DNA from 2 places in the Enterococcus sp. LJL128 genome. Region 2 is predicted to be linked to the other one. Evidence: predicted binding sites of a transcription regulator. Region 2 holds the regulator's gene; the other holds the start of a gene.
The links. Region 2 encodes CtsR, which represses protease genes until heat stress. Its sites were predicted from a motif close to TTGGTCAAAAAAGGTCAAANA; they were not measured.

Region 1: AC1Z3K_RS04850 (ATP-dependent Clp protease proteolytic subunit) is a predicted target of CtsR. The motif match lies at 2,020-2,040, and genes of this name have one in related genera.

What each region holds. Positions count from the first base shown of each region.
Region 1 covers NZ_JBXPBP010000002.1:384,178-388,508, forward strand. The annotation lists gene vanT (membrane-bound serine racemase VanT) at 1-1,043, shown strand, start outside; gene AC1Z3K_RS04845 (type 1 glutamine amidotransferase domain-containing protein) at 1,403-1,924, opposite strand; gene AC1Z3K_RS04850 (ATP-dependent Clp protease proteolytic subunit) at 2,108-2,695, shown strand; gene AC1Z3K_RS04855 (hypothetical protein) at 3,094-3,528, shown strand; gene AC1Z3K_RS04860 (ROK family protein) at 3,728-4,331, opposite strand, start outside.
Region 2 covers NZ_JBXPBP010000028.1:1,406-5,736, reverse strand. The annotation lists gene AC1Z3K_RS18425 (trans-sulfuration enzyme family protein) at 1-750, shown strand, start outside; gene AC1Z3K_RS18420 (RidA family protein) at 734-1,108, shown strand; gene AC1Z3K_RS18415 (MBL fold metallo-hydrolase) at 1,241-1,912, opposite strand; gene AC1Z3K_RS18410 (MerR family transcriptional regulator) at 1,887-2,363, opposite strand; gene AC1Z3K_RS18405 (CtsR family transcriptional regulator) at 2,544-3,011, shown strand; gene AC1Z3K_RS18400 (ATP-dependent Clp protease ATP-binding subunit) at 3,015-4,331, shown strand, end outside.

The sequences.
Region 1 (4,331 bases), on a different contig from region 2:
TTGCAGCCAATTTGAAACTGCTTCAAAAGCTGCTTTCTGAAAAAACACGGGTGATGGCTGTTCTTAAGGCAAATGCTTATGGTCATGGTGCAGTGAAATGTGGAAAAGAATTGGAGAAGCTGGGGGTTGATTTTTACGCTGTGGCAACGCTGGAGGAAGGGGTTCAGTTAAGAAAAGCAGGACTTCAAGGGGAAATCCTCATCCTCGGTTATACAGATCCTGACAGAATAAAAGAGCTCAACAAATATAATTTAATTCAAACTATTATCCATCAGCAATATGCTGTGTTGTTGAATAGGCGGAAAATTCCTATCCGTTGCCATTTGAAGATTGATACAGGTATGCACCGCCTAGGCTTTTCTCCAGACTTAATGGAGCTTTTGCCTACCTACAAGCTGCCTTTTCTGAAATGTGAAGGGATTTACTCTCATTTAGGTTCTGCAGATTCGCAGGACGATACATCACGGGAACGAACCAGACAACAGATTCACGTGTATGACCGCTTGCTGGAAGAATTGGAGCAGGCAGGTATTGACTACGGGATGACACATCTTCAAAGCAGTTATGGTGTGGTGAATTACCCAGAGCTTACCTATGATTACGCCAGAATCGGTCTTTTTCTTTATGGCGTACTTAGTCAAACGGATTACCAGCTAAAGGAACAGTTAACACTCAAGCCAGTGCTGTCGATTCAAGCCATTCTAATCTCGGTGAAATCCGTTGCGTATGGGCAGTATCTCGGCTATGGAACTGGTAGACAGGCGGTAAAAGGGCAGAAGGTTGGTGTTGTTTCGATAGGCTATGCCGATGGAATTTCTCGAAATTTATCGGAGACAGGTTATAGGCTAAGCTATGAAGATCAGGAGCTGCCTCAAATCGGTATGATTTGCATGGACATGCTGCTGGTGGATTTAACCGAAGCACCAGCTATTCAGCCAGGGGTAGTTATAACGGTGCTGGAGAATGGTGAAGAAGCCGCTAAAAAAAGTCAAACGATTACGAATGAGATTCTAAGCAGGATCGGTAGCCGGCTGGAAAATTGAAAACGAGGTCGAGACAAAAGTGTTTAGCTCCGAGAACCAAGTAGGTACTGTTCAACATCAGCTCATTCCTCGCTGTGTTTCACAGCAATAAGACGAATTATCCGAAAATTGTCAAGAAACACTACAAGGGAACCGAGTAGATGTTGATTGATACCTACCTGGAGCTTTTCATATTTTTGAGATAGTTCGGCTTATTTCCGAGAACTTCAACTCTTAGTGCTTTTAGCACTTAGAAGTTGATGCTATCGGAACGAAGTGTAGTGAGCTACTTTTGGAACGCCGTTTATTCGGATTTTAGAGAAAGAAGAGTTCGGGCATTTTCTTATGTCCCAAACTCGTTTTTTCAACAGGTTGAACTTTTAGCTATCCTTTAGTACAGAAACAATTGCTTCGTTAAAAGCCGGCAGGTCATCTGGATTCCGACTAGTTACAAGTTTCTTATCAATGACAACGGCCTGATCTTCAACCTCAGCGCCAGCGTAATGAATATCCGGCTGTACAGTTAGATAGGCAGTCATTTTACGTCCGCTAGTTAAACCAGTCTGGATAAATAATTGGGGACCATGGCAAATCGCAAATAACGGCAAGTCATTTTCCAAATAGTAGGCAGTGAAATCTACAAAACGTTGATCTGCACGTAGCTGGTCAGGTGAAAACCCTCCAGGAATTAGCAACGCAGAAAATTCCTCTGGGGAAACATCATCAATCGCTGCATCAATGACAAAGGTCTCTCCCTTTTTTCCAGTAATAGTTTTGCCAGCTTCTTTTTCAATTAGCGTCAAAGTGTAACCGGCACTTTCCAAGGCTTTTTTTGGTGAGGTCAATTCTACGTCTTCCACCATATCTGTAACTAATACTGCAACTTTTCCTGTGTTTGTCATCGAATCTCCTCTTTCCTGTTTGTTGTGGCTGAATGAATCAGCTTAACTTTATCCTAACGTGATTTTTTTAAGTATTCAAAAGATAGGCACTTCTTTGTTTGAACAATCCTGACTTTTTGGTAAAATAGAAGAGTGACCGGAATGGATAGTCATTCCTTACTGAAAAGCAGGAGGTATGTATAAATGTATCGTTTAGAAGAAGAAGAAAAAGAAAATACACCGAAAAATGATCAAAGTTTGATTATGAAGAAATTATGGGAAGAGCGGACAATTCTGATTTATGGTGAAGTAACACAGGATTTAGCCAGAGAGGTTTCTTCTCAGCTGCTTTTATTAGCAGCAATGGGTGATGAGCCTATTAAGATTTTTGTCAATAGTCCGGGAGGACATGTAGAATCTGGAGACACTATCCACGACATGATTCAGTTTGTTAAGCCAGAGGTTATCGTTGTAGGTACTGGCTGGGTGGCAAGTGCCGGTGTCACAATCTATCTTGCGGCAGATGCCAAGAATAGATACTGCCTGCCGAATACTCGGTTTATGATTCATCAGCCGGCTGGCGGAGTACAAGGTCAAGGAACAGAGATTCAAATTGAAGCGAAGGAAATTGTCCGTATGAGAGAACGTGTTAACCGGATGATTGCTGAAGCAACAGGTCAAACCTATGAACAGGTAGCTAAAGATACAGACCGCAATTTCTGGATGTCTGCAGAAGAAGCCAAAGAATATGGCATGGTATCTAAAATTATTAAATCCAGCGACGAAATTTAATAAGTCAAATGATGTGTCAAGTGGCTGACATCTAATGAGTAGAGCTAGAGGTGTTTAATTCTGGAAAGACATTTTTTAGAAAAAGACAGGAGTAGAGACAGAAGAGGCAGCATCGAGAAATAAAAAAGAGCTGCTCTGTCACAGTTTAGTGTTGATAAGTACTTCTATCTAGTTTTTTATTCAGGTTTAAAGAGCGAAATAAGCGGAGTGTCCGTTTTGTTTCGCTCTTTTATGTTTATAAGGCTTTAGAATTTCAAAAAAAATTTGAAAAATCCTAGAATATTTTACAAAAAATAACAGTAGTTATTTTTATAGAACTATAGGTTTTTATTCTGGGCTTGTCAGCAAGAGGGGAAAACGGTAAAATAAATTGATAATAAAAGAAAGTAGGAAGAAAAGTGAAACCAAATTTAGGCTATTATATTCAAAAGATTAACGATATTGTGCAGGAGACCGAAAAAATCGGCGAAAATATGAATGTTTATTACGAGGAGCTGCGTCAGGCAATCGACGATAAGAAGACAGCAGAGCTTTCTCCAGAGCGGATTACAGAGATTCAGGGAATCTTTAAAGAAGGTACGATGAAATATGAAGACTTGCTAAAATTAATTCTAGGTCTTCGTCCACCAGTAAAAGTAATTGGCGTTCATAAAAAATTAGAACGTTCTTATACAGAATATGTTGCGGGATGCAATGAAATGGTTCTCTCCTTGAATCCAGAAAAAGGGATGGATGTTGAACTTTTTGAAGCTTCAGAAGCAAAACAGGATTTGGCAACAGATGATATTTCTTTCTGTATTACAAAAATGAGCAATGTTTTATTAAAGAAATAAATATAAAATAACAAAAAAATCTCATTTTATTTTTAAGATGTTTTTACTAGACAAAGCTAGAGAAGTATTGTATTATTTAGACATACCAACAACAACCTTTTTATTTTTCATTTTACTCTTATTGAGTAATACTCCTTTTCCATCGGCTTGCCAAAGCCGATGGTTTTTTTTATCTCTTTTTTTTATTTTGTTTATTTAATTATTTAAAAATTTTATTTCGAACAAGATAGAAGGCGCCAATTAAACCAGCATCATTTTGATGCTGACAACGGTCCACTGGTGTTTTAAAAAGAGACCATTCGGGAAAATCTTTTAAGGGCTGCTCAATTAGGCTCAGCAAATTTGGATTTTGACTCACTCCGCCTCCAATCAGGACCTTCTCCGGATTCATCGTAACTATGACATTATAGATACACAGAGCAATATATTCACCCCAGCGTTTCAAAACAATTTTTTTCTCAAACGTATTTCCTTTGAAAATTTCTTCCCCAGTCACTGGAGTATCTGAAGTAATGCCCAGCCGCTGCCGATACAGATTTAATAAACCTTGTGTTGAGGCATACTTAGCAATAATTTCATTTTTGCCATGTTCATTGGGAATCAACATCATACCAAACTCTCCAGCGCTGAAGCCGGATCCTTTCACTAAGGTACCATTTTGAATGATACCGCCGCCGATACCTGTACCCAAGGTCATAACAACAAAATCCTTATGTCCCTGACCGTTGCCTGAGTACATTTCAGCTAAGGCCGCACAGTTTCCGTCATTTTCAATAAAGATCGGGTATTTATTGCCAGTTCGT
Region 2 (4,331 bases):
TTTGAGAGCCCATCTTCTCAAAAGTTCGAGCTTTTAGATATGGAAAAAATTACTGAGCTGGCGAAAAAGCAGGGAGCCTATACAGTTATCGATAATACGTGGGCATCACCACTGTTCCAGCACCCGTTAGATTACGGTGTGGACGTTGTTATTCATTCCTGTTCCAAATATATCGGCGGGCATTCGGACATCGTTGCAGGCGCTGTGGTAGGCTCAGAACAGCTGGTGGACGAGATATTCGAAAAAGGGCATCAGGCTTTAGGAGCAGTCAACAGTCCGTTTAATTCATGGCTGGCTATTCGTGGGTTACGTACGTTAGCTGTACGGATGGCTCATCAGACAGAAGCAATTAAAACGGTTTTAGATTGTTTAAGCAAAGATCACCGTATTAGTAAAATCTATCATCCGTACCTTGCTGAAGGGGAGCAAAAACAGCTGGCTGATAAATATCTTAAAGGATACGGCTCATTGTTTGCGATTGATTTACAGGATACGGACTTTGATCAGTTGAAAACATTTGTCAATGCATTAAAAGTCGTTACAATTGGGGTTAGCTGGGGCGGCTTTGAAAGCTTGGCTTTACCAGTATTTAAAGGAAGTAATCTAGAAGCTGTGAAAAAACGTGGTCTTTCTCCATCACATATTCGAATGTATGTTGGACTGGAAGCTCCTATGTCGATTGTAGAAGATATTCGTCAGGCTTTAGACCAAGCCTATGGAAAGGAAGTAAAAAATGAAGAAAACGCATAATTCAGATAAATTAAGCGCATTAGGACCCTATTCTCATGGTGTGGCGGCCCAAGGAGAAACAGTCTATCTTTCAGGACAACTGGGAATCAATCATCGTACAAAGGAAATGGGCGCAGATATTAATGCTCAAACTCGTTTTGCTTTAGAAAACGTACAGCTGCTGTTGTCAGAGTTGGGTTTGGAGATGAAGGACGTAGTAAAGACACTAGTACTGTTGAAGGACATTGCTGATTTTCAGGAGATGAATCAAGTCTATAGTGAATTCTTTACAGAAGAGGCTCCAGCCCGCAGTGCTTTTCAGGTAGGAGCATTACCTAATAACGGGTTAGTAGAAATTGAAGTAATCGCTGTAAGATAGGTTGCTTTATAATTAATAAAAACTAAAAAAAGCCTCATACAAAGCTGAAAATAGGCTTCGTATGAGTTTTTTTTATGTGTAGAGCGTGTTGGGAAAAATGAGCTTATTTCTATGTCACAGCTTTCTTTTGTATTATATTTTTTGTTCAGCCCGTTTAATTAACTGAGTAATTTCATTATGTGTGGGAACCAATACAGGGCCATGTCCGCAAAAAGTTTTGTAAATTGTATAATCTGCGTATAGACTTTTGACTGAATCAACAGCTGCCTGCTTATCTACAGTAGCAAAAGCTGGAAAAGGAAAACGCCAGCGCAAATCTCCGGAAATAGCAGCTCCGCCCCTAGTTTGAATTAAATCACCTACGTAGCTTGAAAGACTCCGTGTATCAATCAATGAAATTGATCCATTGGTATGGCCAGGCGTTTCATATACAACTAAGCTTCCTAAGACATCTTTGTGCTTCAGCAGCAGATCCGGTTCTATCGGTAGATGGATATTTCTCACGCCTGTTTTACTATCTGAAAATTCTTGTGCACCAATGCAGACTTTTGCTTTTGGAAAATAATTTTTTATTTTATTGATATCTCCAGTATGATCGGCATGTGCATGGGTCAGAATGATATACTTCAAAGGTTTGCCGGTATCCTCTACCGCTTTAATGATGGGTTCTGCCATCCCTTGTTTACTACAATCGATTAGTACACAGTAGTCTTTTTCTAAAATAATGTAGCAATTTATAGGAAATATCCGCGGCATCGTAATCAGCTGCAGTGATTCTTCAGTGGAATGATAAATTGTTTTCATATGTTTCCTCCTTGATTTCTTCAAATAATTTTTCAATAAAACTATCTAAAGAGTGATCAGTGCCGCTATTTTCCAAGTGCTGTTTCAACTGCTGAAAGTCATCCGTATAGGGGATTTGCTTTAACAGCTGTAGAATTGCCTGATAATGTCGCACGGCTCTCTCTAAATCGCTAATTTTTTTCTCTAGTAAAGTTTTACCCTGCTGGTTGCAGTCTTCAGAAAGCTCCTGGTCAAAGAGCAGCACGAAGGTGTTGATTTCCTTTAGAGAAAAGCGGGCATATTTCATTACAGCGATATATTTTAGCTTGAGCAGCTCTTCTTTTGAATAGATGCGGTAATTGTTGTCGCTGCGTTTAGGTGTAATCAGTTTTTCTTTTTCATAATACCGGATAGTGTCTTTTGAAAGGTTTGTCAGCTTAGCAATCTCGTTGATTGTCCATTCAGTGGTCATGTTGTTTTCCTCCTGATTTCATCATAACATTAGAGTAAACTCCAAGGTCAATACTGAAAATGTGAATTATTTGTTGAAAATCCTTTGATTTTTCAATAAAGTATAAGCTTTCTTCTTTATTTACTTGTACAAAAACGATATAATTATGGTCAGTATTAGTCAAGGGAGAAGGATAATGTCATGAACAATAAGAACACTTCTGATCTGATTGAAGCCTATTTGAAAAAGATACTAGAAGATAGCAGTAAGATTGAGATTCGACGTGCCGAGATGGCCAATTTATTCAATTGTGTCCCTTCCCAGATAAATTATGTAATTAATACTCGTTTTACCATTCAGCGGGGATATTCTGTTGAAAGTAAACGAGGTGGAGGCGGCTATATCCGAATTGCCAAGGTTCAGCTATCTGACAGTACACAGCTGCTTAAGCAGATGGAGCAATTCATTGGTGATCAGCTATCAGAGAAAGACGCATTGGTTTTTGTGCAGAAATTATATGAAGAAGAAGTAGTGACGAAGAAGGAAGGCAATTTGATGCTTGCTGCTTTGGGAAAAAATGTGCTGGGAAAATTTGGCGCACAGGAAGATTTTTTACGTGCTCAGTTAATGTATGCTTTTTTGGAGCGTCTGAGCTATGAGGAGGAATAGTTTATGGATGAGTTATTTACAGATAGCGCTAAAGCCGTTTTGGCTATTGCACAGGAAGAGGCAAAATATTTCAAGCATCAGTCGGTTGGCTCAGAACACTTGCTGCTGGCATTAGTAATTGAGCCGAAAGGTATTGCCGGCAAAACACTGCGCCAGTTGAATGTAGAAAAAAATGATATTCGCGAGGAAATTGAACACTTGATGGGGTACGGAATGGCAAAATCCTATCCAAAAGGGATTTATCTACCTTATTCACCTCGGGCGAAGCAAATTTTTGCTTACTCTGGAGAAGAAGCTAAACGCTTAGGTGCTCCGAATATTGGGACAGAGCATTTGCTGCTGGGGTTGTTGCGTGATGAAGATATATTAGCTTCACGAATTCTAGTAAATTTAGGTTTAAGCCTAATCAAGGTTCGGCAGCTGCTTATGAAAAAAATTGGTATTAATGACCCACAGATGGCGATGTCTGGCAACAAACGGAAAAATCAAAAGGGTGCTGCGCAAAAGGGCGGCGGTACACCTACACTAGATTCGCTTGCTAGAGATTTAACGAAATTGGCTCGAGAAAAGAACCTTGATCCAGTTGTTGGCCGTTCAGATGAAGTAAGAAGACTGATTCAGATTTTAAGTAGAAGAACTAAAAATAATCCTGTACTGGTTGGTGAACCAGGTGTAGGTAAAACAGCAATTGCTGAAGGTCTGGCACAGAAGATAGTTAATGGAGAGGTTCCTCAGGCTATGCAGGAAAAACGTCTGATGATGTTGGATATGGGTGCACTGGTAGCCGGGACTAAGTACCGTGGCGAGTTTGAAGATCGATTGAAAAAAGTCATCGACGAAATTTATCAAGACGGTCAGGTAATCCTGTTTATCGATGAGCTTCATACGTTAATTGGTGCCGGCGGTGCTGAAGGAGCAATTGATGCTTCCAATATTTTAAAGCCGGCATTGGCTCGAGGCGAACTACAGACGATTGGTGCAACAACCCTAGATGAATATCAAAAATATATCGAAAAAGATTCTGCTTTGGAAAGACGTTTTGCTCGTGTGCAGATTGATGAGCCAACACCGGAAGAAGCTATTGAGATTTTGAAGGGACTACGGTCCAGATATGAGGCTCATCATGGGGTTGAGATTACTGATGAAGCACTGCATGCAGCAGTACAGCTTTCTGTCCGCTACATCAATTCACGGCAATTGCCGGACAAAGCGATTGATTTGATGGATGAGTCAGCAGCTAAAGTTCGTTTGGATTTGGCGGATGAACCTTCAGAAATTAATCATTTGCGTACAGAGATTCAGGAACTGTCAGATGAAAAG